Regions from separate parts of the Streptomyces sp. NBC_01431 genome, predicted to be linked through region 2. Evidence: riboswitches for the same ligand, from Rfam matches in the RefSeq annotation. Region 2 holds a riboswitch; each other region holds the start of a gene.
What was found. Region 2 has a riboswitch for cyclic di-AMP ahead of OG522_RS10010 (M23 family metallopeptidase). Riboswitches for the same ligand answer to the same signal wherever they lie in the genome.
Positions count from the first base shown of each region.

Region 1: it holds a riboswitch for cyclic di-AMP, as region 2 does, so the genes downstream of both, OG522_RS03470 (transglycosylase SLT domain-containing protein) here and OG522_RS10010 (M23 family metallopeptidase) in region 2, are expected to answer to the same signal.
Region 3: it holds a riboswitch for cyclic di-AMP, as region 2 does, so the genes downstream of both, OG522_RS17825 (M23 family metallopeptidase) here and OG522_RS10010 (M23 family metallopeptidase) in region 2, are expected to answer to the same signal.
Region 4: it holds a riboswitch for cyclic di-AMP, as region 2 does, so the genes downstream of both, OG522_RS22565 (transglycosylase family protein) here and OG522_RS10010 (M23 family metallopeptidase) in region 2, are expected to answer to the same signal.

Region 1 is NZ_CP109496.1:704,747-708,790, forward strand. Features, by position in the region: gene OG522_RS03460 (serine/threonine-protein kinase) at 1-1,397, shown strand, start outside; gene OG522_RS03465 (STAS domain-containing protein) at 1,406-1,837, opposite strand; gene OG522_RS03470 (transglycosylase SLT domain-containing protein) at 2,226-3,038, opposite strand; cyclic di-AMP (ydaO/yuaA leader) riboswitch at 3,041-3,235, opposite strand.
Region 2 is NZ_CP109496.1:2,168,783-2,172,826, forward strand. Features, by position in the region: gene OG522_RS09995 (bifunctional acetate--CoA ligase family protein/GNAT family N-acetyltransferase) at 1-684, opposite strand, end outside; gene OG522_RS10000 (HPr family phosphocarrier protein) at 837-1,118, shown strand; gene OG522_RS10005 (GntR family transcriptional regulator) at 1,292-1,969, opposite strand; gene OG522_RS10010 (M23 family metallopeptidase) at 2,172-2,933, opposite strand; cyclic di-AMP (ydaO/yuaA leader) riboswitch at 2,947-3,107, opposite strand; gene OG522_RS10015 (M16 family metallopeptidase) at 3,320-4,044, opposite strand, start outside.
Region 3 is NZ_CP109496.1:3,882,080-3,886,123, forward strand. Features, by position in the region: gene OG522_RS17815 (PrsW family intramembrane metalloprotease) at 1-551, shown strand, start outside; gene OG522_RS17820 (aldo/keto reductase) at 580-1,524, opposite strand; gene OG522_RS17825 (M23 family metallopeptidase) at 1,653-2,723, opposite strand; cyclic di-AMP (ydaO/yuaA leader) riboswitch at 2,735-2,873, opposite strand; gene OG522_RS17830 (PP2C family protein-serine/threonine phosphatase) at 3,126-4,044, opposite strand, start outside.
Region 4 is NZ_CP109496.1:4,897,089-4,901,132, forward strand. Features, by position in the region: gene OG522_RS22560 (transglycosylase family protein) at 1-997, shown strand, start outside; cyclic di-AMP (ydaO/yuaA leader) riboswitch at 1,255-1,419, shown strand; gene OG522_RS22565 (transglycosylase family protein) at 1,423-2,121, shown strand; gene eno (phosphopyruvate hydratase) at 2,380-3,666, shown strand; gene OG522_RS22575 (FtsB family cell division protein) at 3,767-4,044, shown strand, end outside.

The sequences.
Region 1 (4,044 bases), 1.5 Mb from region 2:
CCCCGGGGCGGGTCCGGATCAAGGCGGGGGTGGCCGTGGCGCAGGAGACGAGCAGGGGGCGGGTGGTCGGTGGCCGCTATCGGCTGCTCTGCGACATCGGCTCCGGGGGGTTCGGCCGGGTCTGGAAGGCCCGGGACGAGACCCTGTGCATCGACGTGGCGGTCAAGGAGTTGTGGCTGCTCCCCGCGATGTCCGAGGCGGAGCAGTCCGAGCGGCTGACCCGCGCCGCCCGTGAAGCGCGCAACGCCGCGCGGCTGCGCGACCATCCGAACATCGTCGGGGTCCACGATGTCGTCGTCGAGGACGGGCTGCCATGGATCGTCATGCGGTTCATCGAGGGCTCCTCACTACAGCAACTCCTCGACAAGCAGGGGCCGTTGCCGGTGGAGCAGGCCGCGGTGGTCGCCGCGAAAATGCTGGAGGCGCTCGGTGCGGCGCACCAGGCCGGGATCGTGCATCGCGATGTGAAACCGGCCAACGTGATGATGGCGTCGGACGGCGAGGTACTGCTCGCCGACTTCGGCATCGCCGTGCACCATGCCGACACCGCGTTGACGTCGACGGGGGCCGTCATCGGCTCGGTCGAGTACATGGCTCCCGAGCGGGCGCGCGGCACCGACGGCCTGGCGGCCAGCGATCTCTTCTCGCTCGGGGTGACGTTGTATCAGGCCGTCGAGGGCGTCTCGCCGTTCCGCCGCGGCACCCCCACCGGGTGCCTGGCCGCGGTCCTGTTCGAGGAAGCGGCGCCCTCCGAGCGGGCGGGGCGGCTAGCGCCGCTGATCACAGGGCTGTTGGAGAAGGACCCGGACCGGCGTCCGACCGTCCTGGAGGCTCTTGCCCTGCTGCGGATGCCCGAGTCGTCCGCGTCGACCCCACAGGCAACGGCAACCTCGCGGACCGAAGCCACCGCTCCCGGTGCAACCCCCACCGGCCCCCGCACCACGCAGTTGCGTCCCGGGAACGACGCCGACGCGGCCACAGACAGGGGCGCCCCGACCCCAACACGGCGTCGCGGGGTGCTTCTGCCGTTGCTCGTGGGCCTGTTGATCGTGGCGTGCGCGGGAGTCGCCGTCGTACTGAAATGGCCGTTCTGGGCGGAAGCCGGACCCAAGGACGCCTGCGATCAAGCTCTCCGGGCCATCGATACGTTCCAGCGGAACCATCCGGCGATCAGCGATGCGACGCTCGGTGAGCCCGCGGAGAAGTCCGCGGCCGGAAAGCTGGCGACCAAGGTACGCGCCGCGTCGGCCAAGGCACCCAAGTCCGATGTGAGCATCGCCCTTCGCGATTACGCGATCACCGCCGAGTCCAAGGTCGGCGACAGGCTTCGGGCGTCCTCCTACCAGTCGGTCGTCAGCGCCTGCAAGAAGGTGGGCAGCGAGGTCCCTAGCTCCTAGGCAACGTCCTACTTCATTTCCTCGCCGAGCGTCCGCGGCATGGCGAGGGTCGCGGCCTCCACCGTGGCGGACGGCCGAAAGAGGGTCTCCATGCCACCCGCGGCGAGGATCCTCAGATGCCAGGGCCGCGCGCAGACCAGGCCGAGCTGGCCGCCGCGCTCACGGATCCTGCGATGGGCCCGGCACAGCAGCGTAAGGACGGCGCAGTCGAAGAAGGCCACCGGCCGCAGGTCCACGATCACTCGCGCTCCGGGCGTGTGGGTGGCCGCGTCGAGATGGACCTGTACGCCGGGCGCGGTGGCCAGGTCCACGGTGCCGTGGATCTCGACCACCGTGAACCCCTGTGTCAGGTGGGTACGGGCGTTGCCGCACGGGGCCGGAAGCAGACCCGGAGGCAGCGGCACCGGTGCGGAGACGGATGGCCGAGCGGTGGTTCCCATGGCGGCTCCCGGGGCGGAACGACTCCCGCGAACACGGGAGTACACGGTCGTCGGGCAGTCACCGTGTTCCGGGGTGACGCACTACCACCCTAGGAACACGCCCGCATGCAGAAACGTGCACCCTCTGAACAGTTCACCCTGCGGGGTGAACGAAAGTTGCACCGCCTTCCGCACGAGTTCCGGCCGCGCAGAGACGAGGGCAGTTTTCGCAGGCAGGGCACCGGTCATCAACCATCGGGCCACTCCCGCCACGCGGGTTTTTCGTCAAGGCGCCAAGACGGTCTTCTGGTGCGGAAGCGGACGCGCTGAGTCACGGACAAGGCAGAGGCCCGGCGCGCCCGTTCACCGGCGCGCCGGGCCCGAAACCTCCCCGTTCGGCGAACGCCTGTCAGTAGGCGCCGAACACGTTGTCGATCGAGCCGTACGTCTTGGCGGCGTAGTTGCACGCGGCGGTGATGTTGGCGACCGGGTCGTAGAGGTCCAGGGAGGTACCCGGCACGTGGAAGGCCTGGAACGTCGGCTGGATGACCTGGAGGAGTCCCTTGGAGGGCGTGCCGGCCACGGCGTTGGAGTCCCAGTTGTTGATCGCCAGCGGGTTGCCGGAGGACTCCCGCATGATGTTGCGGTAGATGCCGTTGTAGCTGCCCGGGATGCCGTGCTGGGCCATGATGTCCATCGACTGCCTGATCCAGCCGTCGAGGTTGTTGGCGTACTTCGGCGCGCTCGTCACGGCGGCGACGTTCTGGACGGAGAGGGTGGTCGGCCGCGCGGAGCGGTCGGCGCGGCCGGACGCGGTGGCCCGGGAGGTGTCGGCCGGGGCCGCCGCGGCCTTGGAGCCGATGGTGAGCTTGATGCCGGGGTGGATCAGAGCCGGGTCCGAGCCGATGGCGGCGCGGTTGTCCTGGTAGAGCTGCTTCCAGCCGCCGCTGACGTTGAGCGCGTCGGCGATCTTGTACAGGGAGTCCCCGGAGACGACGGAGTAGGTCGTGGGGGCTGCCTTCACCGCGGTGATCGGCTTGGCGGGCGCGACGGCCGCCACGGCGGCCTTGACGGTGCCGGTCGGCACCGTTGCGGGCGCAGCGGTGGCCGCGGTCGCACCGATCACCGGCATGGCGAGTACTGCGCCGCCCGTACCCGCGGCCGCGAGGCCCCGGGTGAGCGAGTTGGACTTGGGGCGGCGGTGCTTGCCCTTTGCAGGCATGGTGAATTCCTCTCCTTCGCCTGCGAGGTGAGCTGTCGGGTTCGGACAGGAGCTGTCCGGTCGCAGTGCGTGTGTGCATGCGACTTCACCCCGGAGTCGTTCCGGAAGTCCGGATCGGCGGCTTACCTGGGTCCCCCGCTCCTGCCGTACGTGTGTGGGAGGTTCCGGACGGCGGCAGGATTCGGCGTTCCACCCGGATTGACGGTGAACTTAAGCGAATGGGCCGACTGGAAACAAGGCCGGAATTCAATTCCGATGATCCAGAATAGGGATTCCCGGAACTCCGCGACCCTCGTCGGCCCCTGCCGCGGCCCTCAACTCTCTTGTGCTGGAACGAAAGTGACGTCCGCATCCCCCGCCCATCGATGGAGCCATACGTGACTTACTTCACTCGCCCAGCGAGGTCCTTCACGCCCTGCACACAAAAGCGACGGCACGCAGGCAATAGCACCAATTGCGACATTACCGATCCAAGAACAAGGGGTACTAAAGTCCATTAATTTCGGACAAAAGGCACCTCTCGGTGCAGGTGCGCCCCCGAGACACCCACCCGGCCCCCCGCCCCTTCCGGCAGCACGGCCGACCGCTGGAGATCATTTCGGCGCCGGGGGCCGCACGAGCTGCCGCACACTCGGTGGCCACACAGACGGCGCTTTGATCAAGGAAAGCGCGGCGGAAATCATGAATGCCGTCATGAATTCAGGGCCCTCCCGCAGACCGCTCTCGCTGATCTTCCGGGCGCCGACAGCTGCTGGATATCGGCATTCGCGCCTTCTGGTCGCCGATCCCGCGAGTGGCCGGTCCGGCGTTCACCGTGCGGTGCCCTCCGCGTGACAACGTCATACGCTTTCCCGTCTTCACCCGCGGCGACATTCCCTTACCGGCGGCCAAGTCCGTTACCGCGGCACTGAATCGCTGCGGCGGGGTGTTCGTGGAGCCCGGAGATCGGTGGGGGCCTACAAAGGGAGCGTCATGGTCTCCCCACGCCCGGGGAGAGAAGGTGCTC
Region 2 (4,044 bases):
ACGGCCGACCCCGCCCGGGGCGCGGCCGGCGCCGATGACCGCGACCGAACCGGGCGCGAGGAGCCGGCGCACCGATCTGGCCTCGGCGCGGTACTCCCGGGCGCGCTGGACCGCGAGGGATTCGGCGGTGGGTTCCAGGTCGAGGGTGAGGCGGACCGAGCCGTCCTCGAAGGACCGCTTCTGCTGGTACCCGGCGTCCGTGAACACCTTGATCATCTTGTTGTTGGCGGGCAGCACCTCGGCCGCGAACCGCCGGATCCCGCGTTCGCGGGCGACCGCGGCGATATGTTCGAGCAGCGTGGAGGCGACACCCCGCCCCTGGTGGGCGTCCTGCACCAGGAAGGCGACCTCGGCCTCGTCGGCGGGGGCGGAGGCGGGCCGGCCCTGGGCGTTGATGCGGTCGAAGCGGACGGTCGCGATGAACTCGCCGCCGACGGTCGCCGCGAGTCCGACCCGGTCCACGTAGTCGTGATGGGTGAAGCGGTGGACGTCCTTGGCGGAGAGCCGGGGGTAGGGCGCGAAGAAGCGGTAGTACTTCGACTCGTCCGACACCTGCTCGTAGAAGGAGACGAGGCGCTCGGCGTCCTCGGTGGTGATGGGCCGGATGCGCGCGGTGCCGCCGTCGCGGAGCACCACGTCGGCCTCCCAGTGAGCCGGGTACGCGGGGTCGGACGCCGTCGTCATACCGAAAGCGTACGGGTCGCGGGGCCGTACGGGGCTGGGGCGAGGTGGCAGGGACCGGTCGGCGGGGGAAGGGGCCTAAGGTCGGTAGGAGCACCGCGCACCACATGAGAGACTGGTCTAGACAACCGTCAGAGATTTCGAAGGGCAACACCATGGCTGAGCGCCGCGTCAACGTCGGCTGGGCCGAGGGCCTGCACGCCCGCCCCGCGTCCATCTTCGTCCGTGCCGCCACGGCTGCCGGAGTCCCCATGACGATCGCCAAGGCCGACGGCAACCCGGTCAACGCCGCGTCCATGCTCGCGGTGCTCGGTCTGGGCGCGCAGGGCGGCGAGGAGATCGTGCTGGCCTCCGACGGCGAGGGCGCCGAGGCCGCTCTCGACCGGCTGGCCAAGCTGGTCGCCGAGGGTCTTGAGGAGCTCCCCGAGACCGTCTGACCCGATCGACGTCACGGCGAAGGGCCGCTGATCCCGCACGCGGGGTTGGCGGCTCTTTCCGTATTTCCCGGTACGCGTTTTTCCAGGTACCCATTACGGCCCGGATTCGCGCCCGATTTCGGGCAGCGTGAATTCGGTGTCGCGTCGCGCTTTCTTTGTATACGGCCCCGCTGTTAAGCGCGGCTGCTCGCCGTGTGTACGGCAGGTTGCGAAGTCCTCACCGTGGCGGGGCGCCGCAGCCGATGGGCGGAAAACGATCGCTCGGCATGAAGGGCGGTGAGGGAACGGGCGCGTTCGGCGTCGCCCCGGGCCACCGCGTCGGTGATCGCACCGAGTTCGGCCCAGGTCTCACCGGGCCGGGCCGACTGCTCGACCGCGTACATCCAGGCGATCTTGTGCCTCAACTGCGTGAGCAGGGCTATCAGTCCGGGGCTGACGGAGGCCTGGGCCAGGGTCTCGTGGAACCAGCCGTCCAGCGAGCGCAGATCTTCGCCCTGGCCGCGTCGGGCCCGGTCCTGACCGAGCCTCACCAGGCCGCGCAGCACTTTGAGATGGGCCTCCGAGCGGCGCGAAGCGGCCCGCGCGGCGGCCAACGGCTCAAGCAGCACGCGCAGTTCGAGGAGGTCGGCGGCCTCCACATCGGTGGGCTCGGCCACCCAGGCACCGGCATGTCTGCGGGTGGTCACGAATCCCTCGGACTCCAGGGTGCGCAGGGCTTCGCGCACCGGGACGCGCGAGACGCCGTAACGGCGGGCGAGTACCTCCTCGGTGAGCCGGCTGCCCCGCCCCAGGACGCCCGAGACGATGTCGTCGCGGATCGCCGTGCATACCGAATGCGCCGGAATGTGCATGGCCGAACCTCCGCATTGATACCCGCGAAACGCGGTCGGAAGACGTCGGCCCATGACTGCCGACGCCTGCCGATGTCTGTTACGCGACTCTATTCCAGGCTCTGTTAATTCCCGGTGACGTGCCAAAACCAAGGGATATCTTTTGGCCAATGCGAAAGGCCCCCGGCGGCATGCCGGGGGCCTTCGGTGAGCGTGGGTCGCCTCAGACGGAGACGCCGTGCGAGCGGAGGTAGGCGACCGGATCGATGTCCGAACCGTAGGTCGCGGCGGTGCGGGCCTCGAAGTGGAGGTGCGGGCCCGTGGTGTTGCCGGTGTTCCCCGACAGCGCGATCTGCTGGCCCGGCTCGACCGTCTGGCCGACGGAGACCTGGATGACCGAGAGGTGGCCGTACTGGGTGTACGAGCCGTCGTTCATCTTGATCACTATGTTGTTGCCGTACGCACCGCCCCAGCCGGCCTCGACGACGGTGCCGAGACCCACCGCGTGCACCGAAGTGCCGCTGTCCGCGTGGAAGTCGATGCCGGTATGGGCGCCGGAGGACCACAGGGATCCGCCGGTCTTGTAGCCGGTGGACACGTAGCTGTTCGCTATGGGAGCGACGAAGGTGTTGAGGCGCTTGCGCTCGGCCTCGCGAGCGGCGCGCTCCTTGGCCTCGCGGTCCGCCGTGGCCCGTTCCTCGGCCTTGCGCTTGGCGGCCGCCTCGGCCTCGGCCTTCGCCTTGGCCTTCGCGGCCGCCTGCTTCTGGGCGTCGGCCTGGGCGCCGAGCTGGCCGGCGAGGGAGTCGCCGATGACGATGGCCTGGGTGAGGCCGGTGTCGGCGACGCTCGGGGCGGCGGTGGCCGGGGAGGCGAGGGTGCCTACGACTCCGGCGGTGGCGAGGGTGGCGATGCCCGCGATGTTCGCGCTGCGGCGCGTCATACGGCTGGGCGCGCGATGCTTCCCGGTGGCACGGGTGAACGCCATGGAGTGGCGGTGTCCTTTCCTTCCATCTCGCCTACCGGGTTAGCTGACGGGTTCGGAGCAGGAAGGTCTCCTACGGGCCCCTCCGCGGGCGGAGGCGTCCGATTCACCCCAGGGACTGAATGGGTCCCCGGCTCCCCTGGCTCGCGCCGTACGGGGACTCGGCGATCACTGTCCGGTGCCGCGGGCGCGACGGGTGGTGACGGACAGCGGGACTGACGCTAGACGGCTCATCTTTCAATCACCAAACAGACACCGGGTTTTGTAGCGCACGCCACATGACAGAGGGGCAACCTCCCAACAAACCGGACAAACCCCTAGATACAGGAGACCCCGGAGGCGCATCCGCCTCCGGGGTCTCCTGTGTGCTCGGTTGCCGAGTGCCTCAATCAGCCTGCGACGACGGTCACTTCACCGATGCCGAGGGCGCGTACCGGCTCCTCGATCGTGGCCGCGTCACCGACGAGGACGGTGACCAGCCGGTCGGCCGGGAAGGCGCTGACGACGGCCGCCGTCGCCTCCACGGTGCCGGTCGCGGCCAGCATCGCGTACAGCTGCGCCTGGTAGTCGTCCGGCAGGAACTGCTCGACCTGGTCGGCCAGCGTCCCGGCGACGGCCGCCGCGGTCTCGTACTTGAGCGGCGCGACGCCCACCAGGTTGTGCACGGCGGCCTCGCGCTCGTCGTCCGTCAGACCCTCCGCGGCCAGCGTGCGCAGCACCTTCCACAGGTCCTCAAGCGCCGGACCGGTGTTGGGGGTGTCCACCGAGCCGCTGATGGCGAGCATCGCCGCGCCGCCTTCGGGACCCGAGCGCAGCACCTGGCCGAAGGCCCGCACCCCGTAGGTGTAGCCCTTCTCCTCGCGCAGCACACGGTCGAGCCGGGAGGTGAGGGTGCCGCCCAGACAGTACGTGCCGAGCACCTGGGCCGCCCAGACCCGGTCGTGGCGGTCCGGTCCGATGCGGCCGATGAGCAGCTGGGTCTGGACCGCGCCGGGGCGGTCCACGATGACGACCCGGCCGGTGTCGTCGGCGGTGATCGGCGGGACGGGGCGCGGCTCGGCACGGTCGCCGGTCCAGTCGCCCAGCGTGTCCGCGAGGACCGCGTCGAGGTCGG
Region 3 (4,044 bases), 1.7 Mb from region 2:
ACATCGTGTACGGGGCCTTCATGGTGCCGGTGTTCGGGCTGCTCACCTGGCTCGCGATATGGAGCCGACAGCGCGAGTTGCGTACGGTCGCCGCCGAGCTGCCCGCGTACGCGGCGGCCGGCTGGCTGGGGCCCGCTGAGCCGCTCGCGCTGTCCTCGATGCGGGCGCGCGCGACCGCGCGGGACTTCGCGCACCGGACTTTCGGCGGGAAGCCGGCGGCTCGGACGGTCGCCGAGTACGAGGCGTTCGCGACCTCGCTCGCCTTCTTGCGGCACCGCGCCTACCGGAGTCCGGGCGCGATGGGCCCGGCCCCGGATTTCACGGCCCGCGAGCAGGAGCTCCTCCACCATCTGTGGGAGCGCAAGCCGGTCGCGGCCCCGGCGCTGCTGTACGCGGCGGGGGCGACGGGCCGCATCTGGATACCGCCGCAGTTCGCCCCGCCGCACCCCTACGTCCAGCACGCGCAGTACGCGCAGTACGCGCAGTACGCGCCGTACGGACAGCAGGCCCCGCTGCCGGGTCCGGCGCAGTACAACCCCTACCTACGCTGAGGCGCGCACCGCCGCATCGGACCCACGCCTACGCGGAGGCGACCGTCAGCGCCGAGACCTCGGCGTCGGTGAGCTCAAGGTCGGCGACCGCGAGCAGCGCGGGCAGCTGCTCGACCGTACGGGCCGAGGCGATGGGGGCGGCGACGGTGGGCCGGGCGGCCAGCCAGGCCAGTGCGACGGTGGCGATCTCGGCGCCGCGCTCCTGCGCGATCCTGTCGAGCGCGGCGAGCACCTTGCGGCCCCGCTCGGTCTGAAGGTGCTTGCCCGCGCCCTCGGCGCGGGCGCTGTCCACCCGCTGGCCCGGCCGGTACTTGCCGGTGAGGAAGCCGGACGCCAGCGCGTAGTAGGGGACGGCGGCCAGGCCCGCGCGGGACGCGGTCTCCTGGAGGGCGCCCTCGTAGGTGTCGCGGGAGACCAGGTTGTAGTGCGGCTGGAGTGCCACGTACTTGGCGAGGCCCTCGCGGTCGGAGAAGTCCAGGAACTCCTGGAGCCGCGCCGGGGTGATGTTGGAGGCGGCGATCGCGCGGACCTTGCCGTCCCGGACCAGCTGGTCGAGGGCGGTGATGATCTCCTCGACGGACACGGTGGGGTCGTCGTAGTGCGTGTAGTACAGGTCGATGTGGTCGGTGCCGAGGCGGCGCAGCGACTCCTCGGCGGCCGCCTTGATGGTGCTTGCGGACAGCCCCTTGTACTCGGGGTGGGCGCCGACCTTGGTGGCGATCACCACGTCGTCCCGGTTGCCGCGGGCCGCCGTCCACTTCCCGATGATCGTCTCGGATTCGCCGCCGGACAGGCCGGGGGCCCAGTACGAGTAGGCGTCGGCGGTGTCGATGAAGTTGCCGCCGCCCGAGGTGTAGGCGTCGAGCACGGCGAACGACTGGTCCTCGTCGGCCGTCCAGCCGAAGACGTTGCCGCCGAGGGCGAGCGGGAAGACGGAGAGGTCGGAACTGCCTAGCGCACGGAGAGAAGTCATGGGTTGATCAACTCCCGTGCGCCGTGCGGTATTCCGAACCCCGCACGGATCAGGAGTTGAGGCTCTTTGGATTCCCAACCCCGCACGGTCAGGGATTGAGACCCTTTGGATTCCCAACCCCGCACGGATCAGGGATTGAGGCCCTTGGACTGGAGCCATGTCATCGGGTCGATGCCCGTGCCGTCCGGGGTGTGGACCTCCAGGTGGAGGTGCGGCCCCGTGACGTTGCCGGTCGCGCCGACCCGCCCGATGACGTCCCCGGTCGCCACCTTCTGCCCCGCGCTGACCGCGATCGACGACTGGTGGCAGAACCAGAGCTCGCTGCCGTCGTCGAGCGTGATCACCGTGCGGTAGCCGTACGCACCAGCCCAGGCCGCCGACTTGACCGTCCCGGAGTGAACCGCCTTGATCGGCGTGCCCGTCGGGGCCGCGAAGTCGAGGCCGGTGTGGTGGCCCGAGGCCCACATCGAGCCGGCCTCGCCGAACGTGGAGGTGATCGTGTACGAGCCGACCGGCAGCGAGTAGCTGGCGGCCAGCTTGGCCAGCCGCTCCTCTTCGGCCTTCTTCGCCGCGGCCTCCGCCGCCGCCTTCTTGTCCGCCGCGGCCTTGGCCGCCGCCGCGTCCTGCTTGGCCTTGGCCTCCGCGGCCGCCTTTTCCGCGGCGGCCTTCTGGGCGGCGGCCTTGGCCTCGGCCACGGCGCCCGCCTTCTGCTGCTCGGCCTGCTGGAGGATGCGGGCGCGCAGCGCCTCACCGGCGTCGGTGGCGCCCTGCTCGGCCTCGGCGGTGGAGAGCCCGGTCATGGTCAGCGGGGAGGCCGCGATCTTCTGGTCGGCCCGCGCCGCCTCGGTCTTCGGGGTGCTCGGGGCGTCGTGCGAGACGAGCTCGCCGACGCCGGGCAGCGACCCGAGGTCCGGCAGGTTCTTGGTGAGCGAGTCGGGCAGCGAGATGGAGACCGGCGGCTTGGTCTGCGCGGTGGCCATGCCGCCCGCGCCGACCGCGGCGATGACGCCGACGCCGAGCACGGTGGAGCTGCGTGCGAGTCCGCCGCGCTGCTTGGCCACCCGGTGCCGGCCGCGTACCGGGCGTATGGACTCCGCGGTCGGGTCCCACTCCTCCCACGTCTCGCTCTGGTCCGGCGCATCGCCGTACAGGGAATCGGGAGAAATCGGGGTGTCGAGGGCAGGCTCGTTGGACGCCACGAGGGCGCGCTCCTTTCCTTCCTTCTCGCCTACCGGGTTAGCTGACGGGTTCGGAGCAGGAAGGTCTCCTACGAGCGCCCGCGAAGGCGCCCGATTCACCCCAAGTTGGTGGTTCCCCGGTTCCCTTGCGGGATTCGGCGCATGCGCGCGGTGCCGCCGTTGCGGCGGCTGGGCCGACCGCGCTGCGTTATCGAACGTTAATAGACACCCGGTCCGGATTCCAAGCCGTTCTCACTGATCGTTAACGGCCGCGGCCTGGACTTAGTACCCACAGCCGGGTCAAACCGGGCGAGTTGACGGCGATTCAGCGCGGCTCGCGTCACCCGGCATTCCTGACGGTGTGTCAAATGTTATGCGGAGGGATACCCCACGGGCACCCACGGTGACCGGCTCTCGCCGCACTCATTTCACGATCCTGACGGTGCGGCGCCGGTCGGGCTGGCCCTCGATGGGCCGGTTCACCGCGAGCAGCGCCATGTCGTCGTTGGTGCCCCCGCCGGTGTAGCGCCGTACGTCGTCCACGAGCGCGTCCAGAACCTCGTCCGGACCGGGGAAGATCGCTCCGAGCAGCCGGGCGCGGGGGTCGTAGAAGACGCCTTCGGCGTCGCGCGCCTCGGACAGGCCGTCCGTATAGAACAGCAGCGTCGACCCCGCCGGGAACGACCGTTCGTCGGACCGGTCCGGCCACACCCCCAGGTCCGCCATGCCGAGCGGCAGCGCGGGTTCCGCCGGGACGAGCACGTCAAGGGCCCCGTCCGCGTGCAGCATCAACGGCTCGGGGTGCCCCCGGTTCACCAGGCGTACGGTGCCGTCGCCGCGCGGGATCTCGCCGAGCAGCGCGGTGGTGAACCCCTCGAACGCGTCGAGCCGGTCACGCCGGGTGCCCTCGCGGGCCAGCGCCCGCTCCAGCCGCCGGGCCACCGCCTCCAGGGAGGACTCCTGTTCGGCAGCCTCGCGGAAGGCGCCGATCACCACGGCGACGGCCTCCACCGCCTGGAGCCCCTTTCCCCGTACGTCCCCGACGATCAGCCGCACCCCGTGGGGGGTGTCCTGCACGGCGAACAGGTCCCCGCCGATGAAGGCGTCGGCCTGCGCCGCCTCGTACCGCGCGGCGACGTGGAGGCCGCCGATGCGGGAGGCGGGCGTGGGCAGCACGGCGCGCTGCGCGGTCTCCGCGATGACGCGGGCGGACGCCAGTTGTTCGTCGCTGCGGCGCAGGATGCGGTTGATGACGAGCGCCAGGCCGCCCACCGTGAGCACGGTGAACAGCTCGCTGGCGCCTTCGCCAAGGTTGGGGAGGTCCTGTATGAACCAGAGCCCG
Region 4 (4,044 bases), 2.7 Mb from region 2:
GCGCTCCGGGAATGGACGGCATCGTCGGCCCCGCCAGGCACCCGCTCTCGTCGTCGCGGCAGGGGTGACCGGCTCGGCCATCGCTCTTCCCCTGCTCGCCGCGACCGGCGCGAACGCCGCGGACGCGAGCACCTGGAACCAGGTGGCGACCTGTGAGTCCGGCGGCATGTGGAGCGCGGACTTCGGCAACGGCCTCTACGGTGGTCTCCAGTTCTCGCAGACCACCTGGGAGACGTACGGCGGTACGGACTACGCCCAGCGCGCCGACCTCGCCAGCCGGGCCCAGCAGATAGCCGTCGCCGAGAAGGTCCTCGCGGCTCAGGGCCCCAAGGCCTTCGGAAGCTGCGCCGACGGGATCACCAAGGGCGGCGCCGCGGCCGACGTCGACCCGGGCCTGCCCGCGACGCCGGACCCGGCCGACACCCCCCTGCTGCCCACCACCCCGGCGACCAAGACGCCCGGCACCGCGCCGACTCCCACGACGCCCACCGGCTCCGCCACTCCCACGCCGGGCGGCACGCCGACGGCCGACCCCGCCAAGCCCGCGACGCCCCCCGCGTCCACCCCGGCGAGCCCCGGCAAGCACCGCGGGGCGCCCTCGCCGGAGGAGGGCTCGGGCGCGACGCCGGGCCCGACCGGCTCGACCGCCCCGACCGGTCAGCCCGCCCCGACCGGTAAGCCCGCTCCGACGGGTCAGAGCGATTCGGGCAGTTCGTCCGACAGCCGTGACGCGGGGCGCGCCTCGCGAGGTGACGGGTCCTCACGTGATGTCGGCAACACCCCGGCGGCCAACGGCGACTACACCGTCCGCCCCGGCGACAGCCTCTCGGCCATCGCCACCGCGAACAAGATCCAGGGCGGTTGGCCCGCGCTCTACCACGCCAACGAGCACCTGATCGGTACCGACCCGAATCTCATCCTGCCTGGCCAGAGCCTGGACCTGAAGGCCGCGGCGGCGGCGGTGGCCACCCCGAACTCGGTACCGAAACAGGGGTAGTTCGAGGGCGTATGTCCGTTCTGTGCAAGTGAGATATGGGTCTCTTCGTCTCAACTGGCCCACCCCGCCTGCCCGGTCCGTCCGCCCCGCCCCCGACCTGCGGAAACGCCCCTTCCATTTCGGCGAGTAGGGGCGTTTTCTCCCCGATGGGCGTCTTTGAACATTGGCGGGGCGTGTGTTTTCGTCGGAACCGCTCGTCACCGCGAGCCCCGTCGACCGAGCACGCCGAATCCTGCCGTCGGCCGACGGGAACAGTCGACGCTTATGCGCCGTAGGCAGGAGCGGGGGACCCAAGGTAAGTGCCGGGCCCGGCAGTTGACGCTGTCGGCCGGCTTGGGGTGAAGACGGGCGCACCATCGCTCGGCCGGGCAGCTCACGCCCGAACCCGACAGCTCACCTCGCAGGCGTCGGTGAGGAGAACCTCCATGCTGCTTTCCGGCAAGGGCAAGCACCGTCGCCCGTCCAAGGCCGTCCGTGTCGTCACGCTGGCCGGCGTCACCGGTGCCGCTGTCGCCGCCCCGCTGATGGCCGCGGGCAACGCCTCCGCCGCCTCCGTCTCCACCTGGGACGCGGTCGCCCAGTGCGAGTCCGGCGGCAACTGGTCCATCAACACCGGCAACGGCTACTACGGCGGCCTGCAGTTCTCGCAGTCCTCCTGGGCCGCCGCCGGCGGCACCCAGTACGCCTCGCGCGCCGACCTGGCCACCAAGGGCCAGCAGATAGCCACCGCTGAGAAGCTGCTCGCGATTCAGGGTCCGGGCGCCTGGTCCTGCGCCGGTGCCGGCAACCTGACCTCCGGCGGCAGCAAGGCCGACGTGGACACCTCCGGTTCCTCGTCGTCCTCCAAGTCCACCAAGTCCGCTGAGACCTCGAAGCCGCAGGCCAAGCCGCAGCAGAAGTCGCAGCGCACCCAGTCCGCGCCCGAGGCCAGCCGCAGCGAGCAGCGCTCCGAGCCGGTCAAGCAGGGCAACGGCGAGTACACCGTCAAGGCCGGCGACACCCTCGGCCAGATCGCTTCCGCCAACGGCACCAAGGGTGGCTGGCAGAAGCTGTTCGAGCTGAACAAGGACATCGTCAAGGACGCCAACCTGATCTTCCCGGGCCAGAAGCTCCACCTGAGCTGAGCCCGACCCGGCCCCAAGTCCCCCCGGCCCGGCGCGCATTCCCCCGTACGCGCCGGGCCGGGGTTTCGCTGTTACCTGGCAGTAGCCTTGTGGCCCTTTGACCCGGAATCAGGGTCCTTGGGCCCTTTTTCGTCCCAGGAGGCGGGCACTCGGCTGGCCGGAGCCCCGGAGCCGGTTAGGCTCTTGTCGCAAGGCCGCAGCGACCCTGTGCGGCGCTGCACCCCTTGCGTCACATCTAGCGTCACATCCCAGAAGGAGATGCTCGTGCCGTCCATCGACGTCGTCGTAGCCCGGGAAATCCTGGACTCCCGAGGCAACCCCACGGTCGAGGTCGAGGTCGGCCTCGACGACGGCAGCACCGGCCGTGCTGCAGTTCCGTCCGGCGCCTCCACCGGTGCCTTCGAGGCCATCGAGCTTCGCGACGGTGACCCCAACCGCTACGGCGGCAAGGGTGTCGAGAAGGCCGTCCTCGCCGTCATCGAGCAGATCGGCCCGGAGCTCGTCGGCTACGACGCCACCGAGCAGCGCCTGATCGACCAGGCCATGTTCGACCTGGACGCCACCGACAACAAGGGCTCGCTCGGCGCCAACGCCATCCTCGGCGTCTCCCTCGCCGTCGCGCACGCCGCCTCCGAGGCCAGCGACCTGCCGCTGTTCCGCTACCTGGGCGGCCCGAACGCGCACCTGCTGCCCGTTCCGATGATGAACATCCTCAACGGTGGCTCCCACGCCGACTCCAACGTCGACATCCAGGAGTTCATGATCGCCCCGATCGGCGCGGAGTCCTTCTCCGAGGCCCTTCGCTGGGGCGCCGAGGTCTACCACACGCTCAAGGGCGTCCTGAAGCGCAAGGGCCTGTCCACCGGCCTCGGCGACGAGGGCGGCTTCGCGCCGAACCTGGAGTCCAACCGCGCCGCCCTTGACCTCATCCTTGAGGCCATCAAGGAGGCCGGCTACGCCCCGGGCAAGGACATCGCGCTCGCGCTCGACGTCGCCGCGTCCGAGTTCTACAAGGACGGCAAGTACGAGTTCGAGGGCAAGTCCCGCTCGGCCGCCGAGATGACCGAGTACTACGAGGAGCTCGTCGCCTCCTACCCGCTGGTCTCCATCGAAGACCCGCTGTTCGAGGACGACTGGGCCGGCTGGAACACCATCACCTCGCGTCTGGGCTCCAAGGTCCAGATCGTCGGTGACGACCTGTTCGTCACCAACCCCGAGCGCCTGTCGCGCGGCATCGAGGAGGGCTCCGCCAACGCCCTGCTCGTCAAGGTCAACCAGATCGGTTCGCTGACCGAGACCCTGGACGCCGTCGAGATGGCCCAGCGCAACGGCTTCAAGTGCATGATGTCCCACCGCTCCGGCGAGACCGAGGACGTCACCATCGCCGACCTCGCCGTCGCGGTGAACTGCGGCCAGATCAAGACCGGCGCCCCGGCCCGCTCGGACCGCGTCGCCAAGTACAACCAGCTGCTGCGCATCGAGGAGATCCTCGACGACGCCGCGGTGTACGCGGGCCGCAGCGCCTTCCCGCGCTTCAAGGGCTGAGGGCCAAGAGTCAACCCCTAGCCAGTCGTCCGTACGTCCCCGCACTCGGTCCCGTACCGTGTCCGGGGACGTACGTGTGTGACGGGGAAACGGGAGAGCGATGGCCAAGGGCGCCAAGGAGAAGGACCGCGACCGGTTCTCCACCGCCGCCAGGATCAAGGTGATCGGCGAGCAGACCGCAGCCCGCGTCTACCGTTCGCAGACCAAGCGGCAGGCCCGGCGCTCCCGGCTCACCGGCCGGGCGGCGCTGCTCGCCCTCGTGCTGTGCTCGCTGATCGTGGCACTCGCCTACCCCATGCGGCAGTACGTCTCCCAACGGGCCGACATCTCCGAACAGCAGCGCAAGGCCGCCGATGCCCAGCGGGCGGTCGAGCAACT